3 regions of the Calothrix sp. CBUCES-K 9914 genome follow, and region 1 is predicted to be linked to each of the others. Evidence: predicted binding sites of a transcription regulator. Region 1 holds the regulator's gene; each other region holds the start of a gene.
The links. The regulator NtcA, encoded in region 1, controls nitrogen genes in cyanobacteria. The targets are predictions, from matches to a motif close to TNTGTANNNNNNNNTACANA.
Positions count from the first base shown of each region.

Region 2: a site for NtcA is predicted at 1,547-1,566, ahead of gifA (glutamine synthetase inactivation factor IF7A). Genes of this name have one in related genera too.
Region 3: a site for NtcA is predicted at 2,217-2,236, ahead of rpe (ribulose-phosphate 3-epimerase). Genes of this name have one in related genera too.

Region 1 covers NZ_JBXXZH010000153.1:8,956-13,203, forward strand. Annotated here, with positions in the region: gene hisB (imidazoleglycerol-phosphate dehydratase HisB) at 1-76, opposite strand, end outside; gene fabI (enoyl-ACP reductase FabI) at 155-931, opposite strand; gene ntcA (global nitrogen regulator NtcA) at 1,367-2,038, shown strand; gene AC2JBO_RS28200 (DUF3084 domain-containing protein) at 2,418-3,908, shown strand; gene AC2JBO_RS28205 (pre-16S rRNA-processing nuclease YqgF) at 4,151-4,248, shown strand, end outside.
Region 2 covers NZ_JBXXZH010000008.1:71,485-75,732, forward strand. Annotated here, with positions in the region: gene AC2JBO_RS03265 (Uma2 family endonuclease) at 1-204, shown strand, start outside; gene AC2JBO_RS03270 (class I SAM-dependent methyltransferase) at 304-1,359, opposite strand; gene gifA (glutamine synthetase inactivation factor IF7A) at 1,636-1,830, shown strand; gene glnA (type I glutamate--ammonia ligase) at 1,941-3,359, opposite strand; gene apcB (allophycocyanin subunit beta) at 3,745-4,248, shown strand, end outside.
Region 3 covers NZ_JBXXZH010000010.1:38,596-42,843, reverse strand. Annotated here, with positions in the region: gene AC2JBO_RS03835 (prolyl hydroxylase family protein) at 1-502, shown strand, start outside; gene AC2JBO_RS03830 (S8 family serine peptidase) at 569-2,158, opposite strand; gene rpe (ribulose-phosphate 3-epimerase) at 2,264-2,971, shown strand; gene AC2JBO_RS03820 (HAD family hydrolase) at 3,311-4,090, shown strand.

The DNA of each region.
Region 1 (4,248 bases):
TAACTTCGACATCGGTTTCGCCAGTAGTGCGGCAAACAGTAGCTGTACGCTGGGTTAAGGAAGTGAGGGTTTGCATTTTAAGTAGGGTGCGTGAAGGCTACCAACAATTCTAAAATTAATTAGTGATCTAGTAGCCTTCACGCACCATACATTATTACATTCCCATAATTTCATAACCTGCATCGACATAGAGGACTTGTCCAGTAATACCGCTTGACAAGTCGCTGCATAAAAATGCGGCAGTGTTCCCAACTTCCGTTTGTGTAACAGTGCGACGTAGAGGCGCCACTTTTTCAACGTGATGAATCATGTCTAGAATACCGCCAACCGCAGAAGATGCTAAGGTGCGGATGGGACCTGCGGAAATGGCGTTGACGCGAATATTTTGGGCGCCAAGTTCGCTGGCAAGGTAGCGGACGCTGGCTTCTAAACCTGCCTTGGCTATACCCATGACGTTATAATTAGGGATGGCGCGTACACCGCCTAAATAAGTTAACGTTACAATGCTTCCACCTTCTGTCATCAGAGGTTTTGCGGCGCCTGCAAGCTGGATCAGCGAATAAGTGCTTATTTCTAAGGCAGTATTAAAACCGGAACGCGAAGTTTGACTAAAGTCACCGCTCAAATCGTCTTTGTTGGCAAAAGCGAGACAGTGGATGAGTATATCTAACTTACCCCATTTAGAGCTAATCTCGGCAAAGGTCGATTGAACCTCTTGCTCGTTAGCAACGTTACAAGGTAGAAATAAGCTAGGGTTGAGCGGTTCCACTAGTTCAAATACCTTTTTTTCCATTTTGCCTTTGTCGTCGCTGAGGTAGGTAATACCTAAATTTGCCCCAGCTTTATGCAGTTGCTGGGCTATACCCCAAGCGATGGAACGGTTGTTGGCGATACCTGTAACAAGGGCATTTTTTCCGGTTAAATCGAGCATAAATATATTAGAAGACAGACGCATTCCTTAGGAGCATACTAGAATGTGATGCCTTTTGTGCAAGGTCAGGGCGCCAGCGTAGAAGTTAAAAAACTCTTTGTATCAAGTCAAATCTTACTACCAATGAAAGGATGTTGTTTACTAGAGTGATGTTACCAAGGACAAAGTTATTACCGGTCTTTGAAGAGCGCTTTTCATCTGGGTTTTTTCACCAGGAAAAAGCTTCATTGAGTGTTATTGTAAATAGTTATCAAAAAGTAGTAGCCGAAGTCATCAAAAATTATGTATCATTGTGAACAAATAACTGTGAGAAATGTTGATATAGCGAGGTTGAGTATAGGAAAGTACAAAAAGGTTAACAATGTATTATTGAATTTTCGAGTGTATTCTTAGGTAATCTGTTTTTATTTTCTGGCATTGGGTAGGGGAAGGGAGATGATCGTGACACAAGATAAAGCCCTAGCAAATGTTTTCCGTCAGATGGCGACTGGAGCGTTCCCACCTGTTGTGGAAACCTTTGAGCGCAATAAGACCATATTTTTTCCTGGCGACCCTGCCGAAAGAGTTTATTTTCTTCTCAAAGGCGCTGTTAAACTCTCCAGGGTGTACGAAGCAGGGGAAGAAATAACGGTAGCGCTACTCAGGGAAAATAGCGTCTTTGGTGTTTTATCCTTATTGACAGGAAACAAATCGGACAGATTTTACCATGCGGTTGCATTTACCCCTGTGGAATTGCTATCAGCCCCAATTGAGCAAGTCGAACAAGCGTTGAAGGAAAACCCCGAATTATCGATGTTAATGCTGCGTGGACTCTCCTCGCGGATATTGCAAACAGAGATGATGATTGAAACACTTGCACACCGGGACATGGGTTCGAGGTTGGTGAGCTTCTTATTGATTCTCTGTCGTGATTTTGGAGTTCCCTGTGCTGATGGAATCACAATTGATTTAAAATTATCGCACCAAGCCATCGCCGAAGCTATTGGTTCAACTCGTGTAACTGTCACCAGGCTTCTAGGCGATTTACGCGAGAAAAAGATGATTTCAATCCACAAGAAGAAAATCACTGTCCATAAACCTGTTACTTTAAGCCGTCAGTTCACTTAAAAGTCGTTGGAGGATATTTAGGTGACATAGAATTTATTTGGTATGTGCTATGTGGCTATAGTGTGTTAATATCAACCGCTATAGTACATTAAAGCTACCAAAAAGGCGGAACGCTGTACTCAATGATTGTGGCGCCGATAGTCTAGACTCATGAAGCTAGACTTGAATTAGGCGCCAATTATACTTTCGTTGGGACGGCGTAAACCGCTAGCTATGCACTGTTAATTTACTAGGATAAAATCTACTGGCAACAGGTTAAATAGCTGTGGTTATTTAAGTATATGTCACATTATGTTCATATATTACCCATTTTAAATTTTATATATAACGGGATTGTCCGTGGTATTACTTATGACCAAGAGGTTTCAATAGCCATTCTATGACCACCGCGTACATCCTGATTACAGCGATTTTAATTTTGGGAGGCTTTATTGCCACCGTTGGAGACCGAATTGGTACACGGGTCGGTAAGAAACGCCTCTCACTGTTTAACCTGCGTCCAAAAAATACAGCAGTAGTAGTAACAATATTAACGGGGATTGGGATTTCAGCTTCAACTTTAGGAATATTGTTTTTAGCAGATGATGGATTACGAAAAGGTGTATTCGAGTTAGAAAACATCCAAAGGGACTTACGACGTAAACGTGATCAACTCAAGGGTGCAGAAACTCAAATTAGCAAGGTAACAAATGAGCTAGGTCAAGCGAAGCAGCAGCAAGCAGAAGCGCAAAAACGTTTGGAAAGCACAAATCAAAACCTGCAAGAAGCCAACAAGAAGCAAAGACAGACACAAACCCAACTCAACAAGACGTTAACACTTCAGGCACAAACTCAATCTCAACTCAGGGGAACACAAACTCGCCTTGGTCAGGTGGTAGCACAGTACAAACAAGCGATTTCGCAATTACAAAGCGTCTACGACGAACGTAAAAAGCTTCAACAAGAAATAACCCTACAAAAGGCAGAAAGTCAAAAACTCTTTAACGAAGCCAAAATAGCAATCGACGAAGCTAAAAACGCAATCCAAAAACGCGACCGGGAACTTGCATCACGTAAAAGCGCTATCGAGTCGCGCGACCGTAAAATTAGCAATCTCGACTCGTTGATTCAAAAACGCAATCTCGAAATTGGCGCGCGTGAGCAGATTATTGCCCAGCGAGAATCAAGACTCAAAGAGTTAGAATCGCAGCAAGGTGATCTCGAAAAAGAAGTAGCTCGACTCGAAAAGTACTATCAATCGTTCCGCGACTTGCGTTTAGGTAAATTAGCTTTGATTCGCGGTCAAGTTTTAGCGTCAGCAGTTATTACCGTTCAGCAACCAAGTGCCGCAAAGCAAGCTGTCAGACAACTTTTAGAAGAAGCGAACCGATACGCAGTGTCAGAATTAACTGAACCTGGAACAAATCCACCAGTAGATGGTATTTTGCAAATCTCAAAAGACCAAGTTCAGCTGTTGAGCAAGCAAATCGAAAATGGACGCGACTATGTAGTGCGTGTGTTTTCAGCAGGTAATTATGTTCGAGGTGAAAGGCGAATCGAATTTTTTACTGATGCGACTTTAAACCAAATAGTATTTCGAGGTGGCGAACTTCTGGCAACCACAACAGCCGACCCGACCACAATGACATCCTATCAAATGCGCCAAAGACTTGATTTATTAATTTCAGCTTCGCAATTTCGCGCGCGTAATGCTGGTATATTAGACGATATCCAAATTGATAGTACATTCCTGCGTTTTTTGGCACAACTACGGCAGTATCAGCAACCCGTAGAGATTCGAGCCATTGCTGCAGAAGATGCATATACAGCAGGACCATTAAAAGTGAAGCTTATAGCAATTCAAAATGGGCAAGTAATTTTTAGTACGTAGGGTGCGTGACGCTATAACAATCTTGCAACGAAGCTAACATATAATAACGTCACGCACCTTACTAGTTAAAAGTTGAAGCAATGAGCAAAAGATAGCTACATTTAGAATAAAAGTTGAAACGATCATAAAAATATCATTTATAACTCTTAACTATTAACTCACTCCTGTGCGTGACGCTACAAGATTATTTGCTTCGTTGCAAGATAGTTAGTAGCGTCACACACCCTACCTCCTAACTATTAATGACACAACCGATGATTTTGGGTTTCGACCCTGGAAAAGATAAATGTGGTGTAGCAGTAATGGGACTAGACCGCCAGTTATACTACCACGAAGTGAT
Region 2 (4,248 bases), on a different contig from region 1:
TCTGATAGCTTGAGCGAAACACAAGCCAAAATGCGCGAATATATCGAAGCGAAAGTTAAATTAGGTTGGTTAATAGATAGAAAAAGTCGTCGTGTAGAAATTTACCGTTTAGGACAACAAGTTGAAATATTAGATGCTCCTACAACTTTATCTGGAGAGGACGTGCTACCAGGCTTTGTTTTAGACATGCAGTTTGTATGGTAATTATTTAACCTGTATTTTTTGGTTTTCGGAAAAGTTTTCTATATTATGAGCAAATAAAGGGCGGGCAAGGATGCCCGCTCCACAAGATAAGATAAGTGTTTATGCTGGTTTATGAGCTATTAAGTACTTACTCATGAAGTGTACTTGTGTCTCGATGTTTTCAAAACCTGCTTTCTGTAACCGTTCGACCAAATCATCAGTCATGTAGTGGCGATAATATGGTTCGTGGAACGTTTCGTAGAAGTTGTGCATTATCGGCTCGAATTCGGGAGAATCACTTACCTGGATGGAGTCACAGATAATAAATGTTCCACCGGGTTTTGTGACTCTAAAGCACTCGTTGATCACGTTTTGCCGCGCGACTCCTGGTAATTCGTGGAATAAAAATACCGAAGTGACTGCGTGGAAGTAATTATCTAAATAAGGCAACTCTTCGCTGTTCGCTTGCAGCAGTTGCGGTACTTCTCCAGGTATTTGGGAAAGTAATTCGTTAGCTTTACGTAAATAAGTTGGTGATAAGTCTGTACCGTAGAGCAATGCATGAGGTAGTGTACTGCGAATTGCTTTCAAGGTACGACCTGTACCACATGCTATGTCTAATACACGTCTTTGTGACGGAGGTACATCAGCAAAAAAGTTTAAGTTTTCTTTTAATGGTGCTAAAATCCGGCGCCGCATTGCATCTGCTGAACCACCAAACAATATCTCGACCTGTAAGTCGTACATATTGGCAGACAATTCGCTCAAGTAGCCATCTGTCTGATGGTGGAAGTTTTGCACATAATAGCTGGGGTAGCCTTCAATATTAACGTTTGAAGAAAACTCTTGGTACTTCTTGTTCTTCGCACGTTCCCAAAGTTGCGGCAAGTCAAACCACATCAAAGGATAGTACTTAAAAAAGTCTTCCCAAGGGTTATCGAACAGCAGACTTTCTGGATAAATACCGCGTTGCGAGTCTTGCCAGTCAACCTCAAGGAGATTATTCGATCTGTGTTGAATTTTTCCTATCACCTCAATTGGAATTGGCCTAGTTTTATTCTCAGTCGGTGATATCAAGTTCATCAACCGTGTACTGATAAGCTTGTGTGCTAAACCAAAGTAACTTTTGCCCTGCTGAAAACTCTGATAAGTAAGCTTTGTTAAAGTGTCTGACATGACAATGACTCGGTTTTTATTACCTTTTATATATTTACTTTAAGTAATTTTAACCAATATTTTATGAGCCTGGAGTAGGGTTTACCGTTCGAGGTTATTAAATCCTTAACAACAAGTCATGAAATTAATAATCATTCTTTTCAATAGAATTATTAAGAAAATATAAAATTTTATAAAATGGTATCATTATGTAACATAAGTTACAGAATTAAATGCGATATAATTTGTTGAGACAAGAAAAGAAATCATACTCACAGTTCACGAGAGGAATCTGTTATGTCAACACAAGATAAAGCACGCGCGTTAATGCAACGTCATTACCACCTGGTAAAGAATCGTCAACAATCGATGTTAGGACGTACCGGTGAAGAAATAGGTTTGACTGGAGAAGTTTCTGATTACTGGAACCCCTTACAAGGCAAGATTGATCCAAGTAAGCGCGCAGCTTATGATAGCACTTCGATGAGTTAGGGGCTTTTAGTTTGAACAATGATATTAAGTCCTGAACAAAAAACCACCCACAAGGGGTGGCTTTATTTTTGATAAGGACTAAAGTCCTTAATACGAGAAAATTTTAACCCTTAGCAGTCGTAGTAAAGAGCGAACTCGTGAGGATGAGGCCGCAAGCGCATGGGGTTGACTTCGTTATCAATTTTGTAGGCTATCCAGTTTTGGATAAAGTCTTCGCTGAACACACCACCCGCAGTTAAGAAAGAATGGTCTTTTTCTAAAGCTTCGAGTGCAGCGTCGAGTGAACCTGGGGTAGAAGGAACTTTTGCTAGTTCTTCTGGTGATAATTCGTAGATATTTTTATCTAAAGGTTCGCCTGGATCTATTTTGTTCTTGATACCGTCTAAGCCAGCGCACAGCATTGCTGCAAATGCTAAGTATGGGTTGGAGGTCGCATCTGGACAACGGAACTCCAAGCGTTTAGCTTTTGGATTTGTTCCTGATAAAGGAATACGAATCGAAGCTGAACGGTTTCCTTGGGAGTATGCTAGGTTTACAGGCGCCTCATAACCTGGAACTAAGCGCTTGTATGAGTTAGTAGTGGGGTTGGTTATTGCCAGTACAGCAGGTGCGTGCTTGAGCAAACCACCAATGTAATGTAAAGCAGTTTCGCTTAAACCAGCATATTTATCGCCAGCAAACAAGGGTTGCCCGTCTTTCCAAATTGACTGGTGACAGTGCATACCAGAACCATTATCACCAAATACTGGTTTGGGCATAAAGGTTACGGTTCTACCATACTTCTTAGCTACGTTTTTGATGACATATTTATAAGTCATCAACCAGTCAGCAGCTTGAATTAACTTACCAAACTTAAATCCAAGTTCGCACTGACCACCTGTAGCAACTTCGTGGTGATGCTTTTCAATGGGTACACCTAACTTCGCCATTGTTAACAGCATCTCTGTCCGCATGTCTTGGAAAGTGTCGGTGGGAGCTACTGGAAAATAACCTTCTTTGAAGCGGGGTTTGTAACCTAAGTTACCACCAGCTTCAGTTCTACCGGAGTTCCATTTAGCTTCGATGGAATCTACATAGTAGTAACCAGAACTGGAGTTTTGGTCGAAGCGAACGTCATCAAAGATGAAAAATTCTGCTTCTGGACCGAAAAATACTGTGTCGCCAACACCACTAGAAATTACATAATCTACCGCGCGCTGGGCAATTTGACGAGGACAACGGTCGTAAGGTTCGCCAGTACGAGGCTCGATAATGCTACAAACAATAGAGAGCGTTGGCTCTTGCATGAATGGGTCAATCCATGCTGTATCTGGGTCGAGAACCATCGACATGTCGCTAGCTTCAATTCCTTTCCAACCCCGAATACTTGAACCATCAAAAGGTACACCTTCAGTGAAGCTGCTTTCATCGATTTGGTTTTGGTACACCGTTAAGTGCTGCCAAGTTCCCAACATATCGATGAATTTCAGGTCAATCATCTGAATGTTCTTGTCTTTAACCAACTTCAGAACTTCTTGTGGGGTTGTCATGGTTACTCCTTATCTGCCTATTAAACTTCACAGTCAATTTATTTAAGCCCAAAGCATTTGTTGACCCTGCTTGGCGCTCACCAAATTTTCGCACCTGGATTATCGTATGAAGTGGCTGTCGATTATTTTGTATCTTCAGATACAGAATTTCGGTTTTAAAGGTTATATTAACTTTGACCCAGCCATAACGATACAAAACTACATAGTAGATTTTCTTATGAGCAACTTTGACATAAAATCCTTTATGAGAGTGCTTTTTGCGGCGCCGAAATATTATTGTAGAGGTAATGCTGGCAACACAAGTAGTAACTCATGCATTTACTGCATAAGAAAACAGTCAAATTAATATCAAGCCATTGACAGGAATGATTGGGAGATAAAAGCTATGCGCGACGCTGTTACAAGTTTAATTAAGAATTATGACGTTGCTGGACGTTATTTTGATCGACTTGCAATCGACAATCTCAAAAGCTACTTTGAAAGCGGTACCGCGCGCATTAAAGCAGCATCAGTCGTCAATTCTGGAGCAGCTGGAATTGTTAAGCAAGCTGGTTCGGCATTATTTGACGAACAACCAGAGTTAATTCGTCCGGGTGGTAACGCTTACACAACTCGTCGCTATGCAGCGTGTTTACGCGATATGGACTACTACCTGCGTTATGCAACTTATGCACTTGTTGCTGGCAGCATGGATGTTCTTGATGAGCGTGTTCTCCAAGGGTTACGCGAAACCTATAACTCATTAGGTGTACCCATTGGTCCGACTGTTCGCGGTATTCAAATTATGAAGGATATCGTTAAAGAACAAGCTAGTGCAGCAGGTGTCACCAATACCAGCTTTATTGATGAACCCTTCGACTACATAACACGCGAGTTAAGCGAGAAAGAC
Region 3 (4,248 bases), on a different contig from region 1:
TATTAATTTTACTGAAAATCTTGGTTACACCGACGCTCCTATTACTACCAACAAAGGATTTGAAATGCGTCCCGAAGTGCGGAATAACCAGCGCGTTATTGTTGATGATGAGGAGCGTGCGGTTTACCTATGGCAGCGCTTATCAGATTATATTCCCAAAACTATTAATAGACGAGGCACCGTTGGATTAAACGAACGCTTTCGTTTTTATAAATATAGTCCGGGTCAACGTTTTGCTCCTCACAAAGATGGTTCCTACTTGAGAACTAATGGCGAAGAAAGCTTTTTAACTTTTATGATTTATTTAAATAGTGCCTTTGAGGGAGGGGAAACTTGTTTTTATTTACCAAACGCTTCTGGTACTCGTACTTTATCTGTTATTCCTAAAACGGGTATGGCTTTGTGCTTTTTTCATGAATTATTACACGAAGGCGCCTCTGTTATTCAAGGGCAAAAGTATGTTTTGCGTACAGATGTTATGTATGAGCAATATAAGTGCTGAGTATTGAGTGCTGAGTGCTGAGTAAAATACAATATTCTTTACTCAGGACTCAGCACTTTCTACTTTCTACTGTACAGTCCACCATGCTAATGCATAGGGTTGTTTTGCTTCGTTGACTTGTTTTGTGTATTGAACGCGAATTTTGTATTTACCTGCATTTGGAACTGGGCAAAATATATGTTCGACGCTATCAACTTCGCTAACTGAGGAACATGCTACCGAAGTGGCGCCGTTGGGAGTGTCTTGAACTAAGTATAAATCTAAATTATTTAAACCTCGGTCGCGAAAGCTTTCTCCATCATCGTACATTTGATTATTATTTTTATCTTCGAGTTCAACTAACCTATCCCAACTCAAAGTTAAAGATACAAAACTATTTGCTTTGAGTGGTTTTGCTAATGGATAATCTACTGAACTATTTGCTGTTATTGTATTGTAATCCCAACCTAAAGCGGGTACTTGTTGGTTCGGTTGCCATTGTCCTGCACTAAATTGTTGTAAAGCGCGCGATGCGTTTAAGTGTCCAGCCCCCATTTGAGCATGAAGTGGTATTTTTGGGTTTTTATAAGCATCTGAACTCAACCAGTCTAAATTCTGTTTGTCAATAATAGTCCGAGTCATCCCTAACCGTAACCCATCACCATTGTCTTTGATTTTATCGGCAGAGTTTAGTAATATTGCTTTCATGACTTCGTGGTGCCGTGAAGCTATACTCCAATTAGGCTGTTTTTTTCTCAACTGTCTATCGCCAAACTCTTGCAACAAAGCTATAGTTCCCGTCACGTGAGGCGCCGCGAAACTTGTACCTGTAACTTTATTTACCTTACCATCAGGATTTAACATCCGAATATTACTGCCGGGAGCGAGAATACCGACCGAACGGCGAACTCCTATGTTAATTTCTTTACCAGCTAAACGAGCAGCTACGCCTTCGTTTGCCGCAGCTAGGTTGGAAACGTCTACTTTTGTAAACATATCACCACGACGCGAAGAAAATGCGACATTCAACGCATTAAAATTATCGGTGGGAATGGGAATACCACCTTTACCTTGATTTCCTGCAATAATGTATAGCGAATTCTGAGTTCGACTCAACCAGTCAATGCACATTGTTAGTAACGCATTGCCATCGAGAACAGGGTCGGGACGGGGGTCACGGTTTAGTGGTTCTCCAAAGCTAAAATTAATCGCGCGCACATCACCACCATTTTGTGATGCAATATGCTGCGCTGCTATACATTCTTCCGGTTGTCCTTGGCTTTTCGTCGAACCAACTGCTGAAGAATAAAGTCTTGCATCGGGTGCAACCCCTGGAAACGCTTTGTCGTTACTTACCATCACACCCGCCACATTGTGTGCATGAGGATCAACACCGCTATTCGACTTTGCTGGCACAGTTCGCGAAAATACTGCCACAGGTGATAAAGCTCGATTATTTGAAACTGCTTTATCGACTCCGAACTTTCCTGGGCGCCCAATTTCAACTTGACCAATGGCAATTTTCCGCCCAGTTAAATTATAGGGAGGTTTATGCAGCTTGAGCGCATCGATTCCATAACTGTCTATTGAACTACTGAATTTAATTGCTAGAACTGGTGTACTCAATAAAGCTGTACTTAATAATCCCCAAAATACCCAGGTTTGTTTTTTCGCCATTTGTCTTTGTGAATGGTTAATGTAGGATGAAATTATGTAGATGAGCATAGGCTCATATTTTGTTACAATGCATACAGAAACTGAACGCATCTTAAGCCACTAGCCATGACCCATACGCCATCCGAAAAGCCCATTGTAATTGCTCCGTCTATATTATCAGCAGATTTTAGCCGTTTAGGAGAAGAAGTTCGTGCCGTTGATGAGGCAGGAGCTGACTGGATTCACGTTGATGTAATGGACGGACGTTTTGTTCCTAATATAACCATAGGTCCGCTGATAGTGGAAGCGATTCGTCCAGTTACAACAAAACCACTCGACGTTCACTTAATGATTGTTGAACCAGAAAAATACGTTGCTGATTTTGCCAAAGCTGGCGCCGACCATATTACGGTACACTGCGAGCATAATGCATCCCCGCATTTACACCGTACCCTTGGTTTGATCAAAGAGCATGGCAAAAAAGCAGGTGTAGTTCTGAATCCTTCAACTCCGCTGGATTTTATTGAGTATGTGCTTGATCTTGTTGATTTAGTATTAATCATGAGCGTTAACCCTGGTTTTGGGGGTCAAAGCTTTATTCCTGGGATGGTGCCCAAAATTCGTAAGTTGCGTCAAATGTGTGACGAACGCGGTTTAGACCCTTGGATCGAAGTTGATGGTGGACTAAAAGCGAATAATACTTGGCAGGTTTTGGAAGCTGGCGCCAACGCCATTGTTGCAGGTTCTGCTGTGTATAATGCTCCTAATTACGCAGAAGCTATCGAAGCTATCCGTAACAGCAAGCGTCCAACTCCGGAATTAGCCAAGGTTTAACCAAAAGGCTTTATAAACCAAATCTACATATCATAGATTACAAGTGGGCTGCTACTAGCAGCCTATTTTCATAATTATTTGTGGATTTGTGGATTTGTGGCACAGGCATCACGAACTGTGACTATTTATTTTACTTATGCTTCGCCACAGGTTATCATATCTATACTATTAATGCCTTATTTAACTCCCGACTATTTACTGGAGTCAGGAATATAAACGACTTGATAAGTTTATATAAATCAATTTATATAATTAATAAATGCTTTTCAAAGACTATTTGATAAAGCAAAATTAATTTTAATTAATTACAAAGATTGTTAAGTTTCAGGTAAGACAACAATGATAGTAAATACTCCAACAATTTTAGCGTCAGATTTTGACGGTGTTATTTGCGACGGTATGGTTGAGTATTTTGAGGTTGCTTGGCGAACATATTGCCAAATTTGGGCGCCGACTCAACAAATAGCATCTGATGATTATGCCGCCAGATTTTATAGTCTTCGACCAGTGATAGAAACAGGTTGGGAAATGCCAGTTTTAATCAAGGCAATAGTAGATAATATATCAGAAGACAATATATCGAAAAACTGGGCAAATATCAAAGAGCGAATTTTAACAGAACACAATCTTCAGTCATCGAACGTTGCACATAAACTTGATACATTACGCGATGAATGGATTGAGAATGACTTAGAAGATTGGATGAGTCTACATAGATTTTATCCGGGAGTTGCCGACAAAATTAGAAGTATAATTGCGAGTGGTATAAAAATATATATAGTCACAACAAAAGAAGGTAGATTTGCACACAAGTTGTTGCAAAAAGAAGGAATTGATTTACCGCGCGAAGTAGTTTTTGGAAAAGAAGCAAAACGTCCCAAATACGAAATATTGAGAGAATTGAAAGCAAATGCAGAAAACGCGAATATTTGGTTTATCGAAGACCGCTTAAACACCTTACACTTAGTTGAGCAGCAAAGCGACTTAGATGATATTACCCTATTTCTTGCAGATTGGGGTTACAACACTCCATCTGAACGATTAACTGCCCACAACGACCCACGTATACATTTGTTATCATTAGCACAATACTCACAAGATTTTTCCAAATGGGTTTAGAAGAGTGCTGAGTGCTGAGTGCTGAGTGAAGAGTGGAAGTATATAATGTTTGACATGATTAATTGGCAATATTTTAACTAACAATTTCTAACTTTTAACTTTTACTTAGCACTCAGCACTCAGCACTTTCTACTCCTACTCAGCACTTTTTACTTATT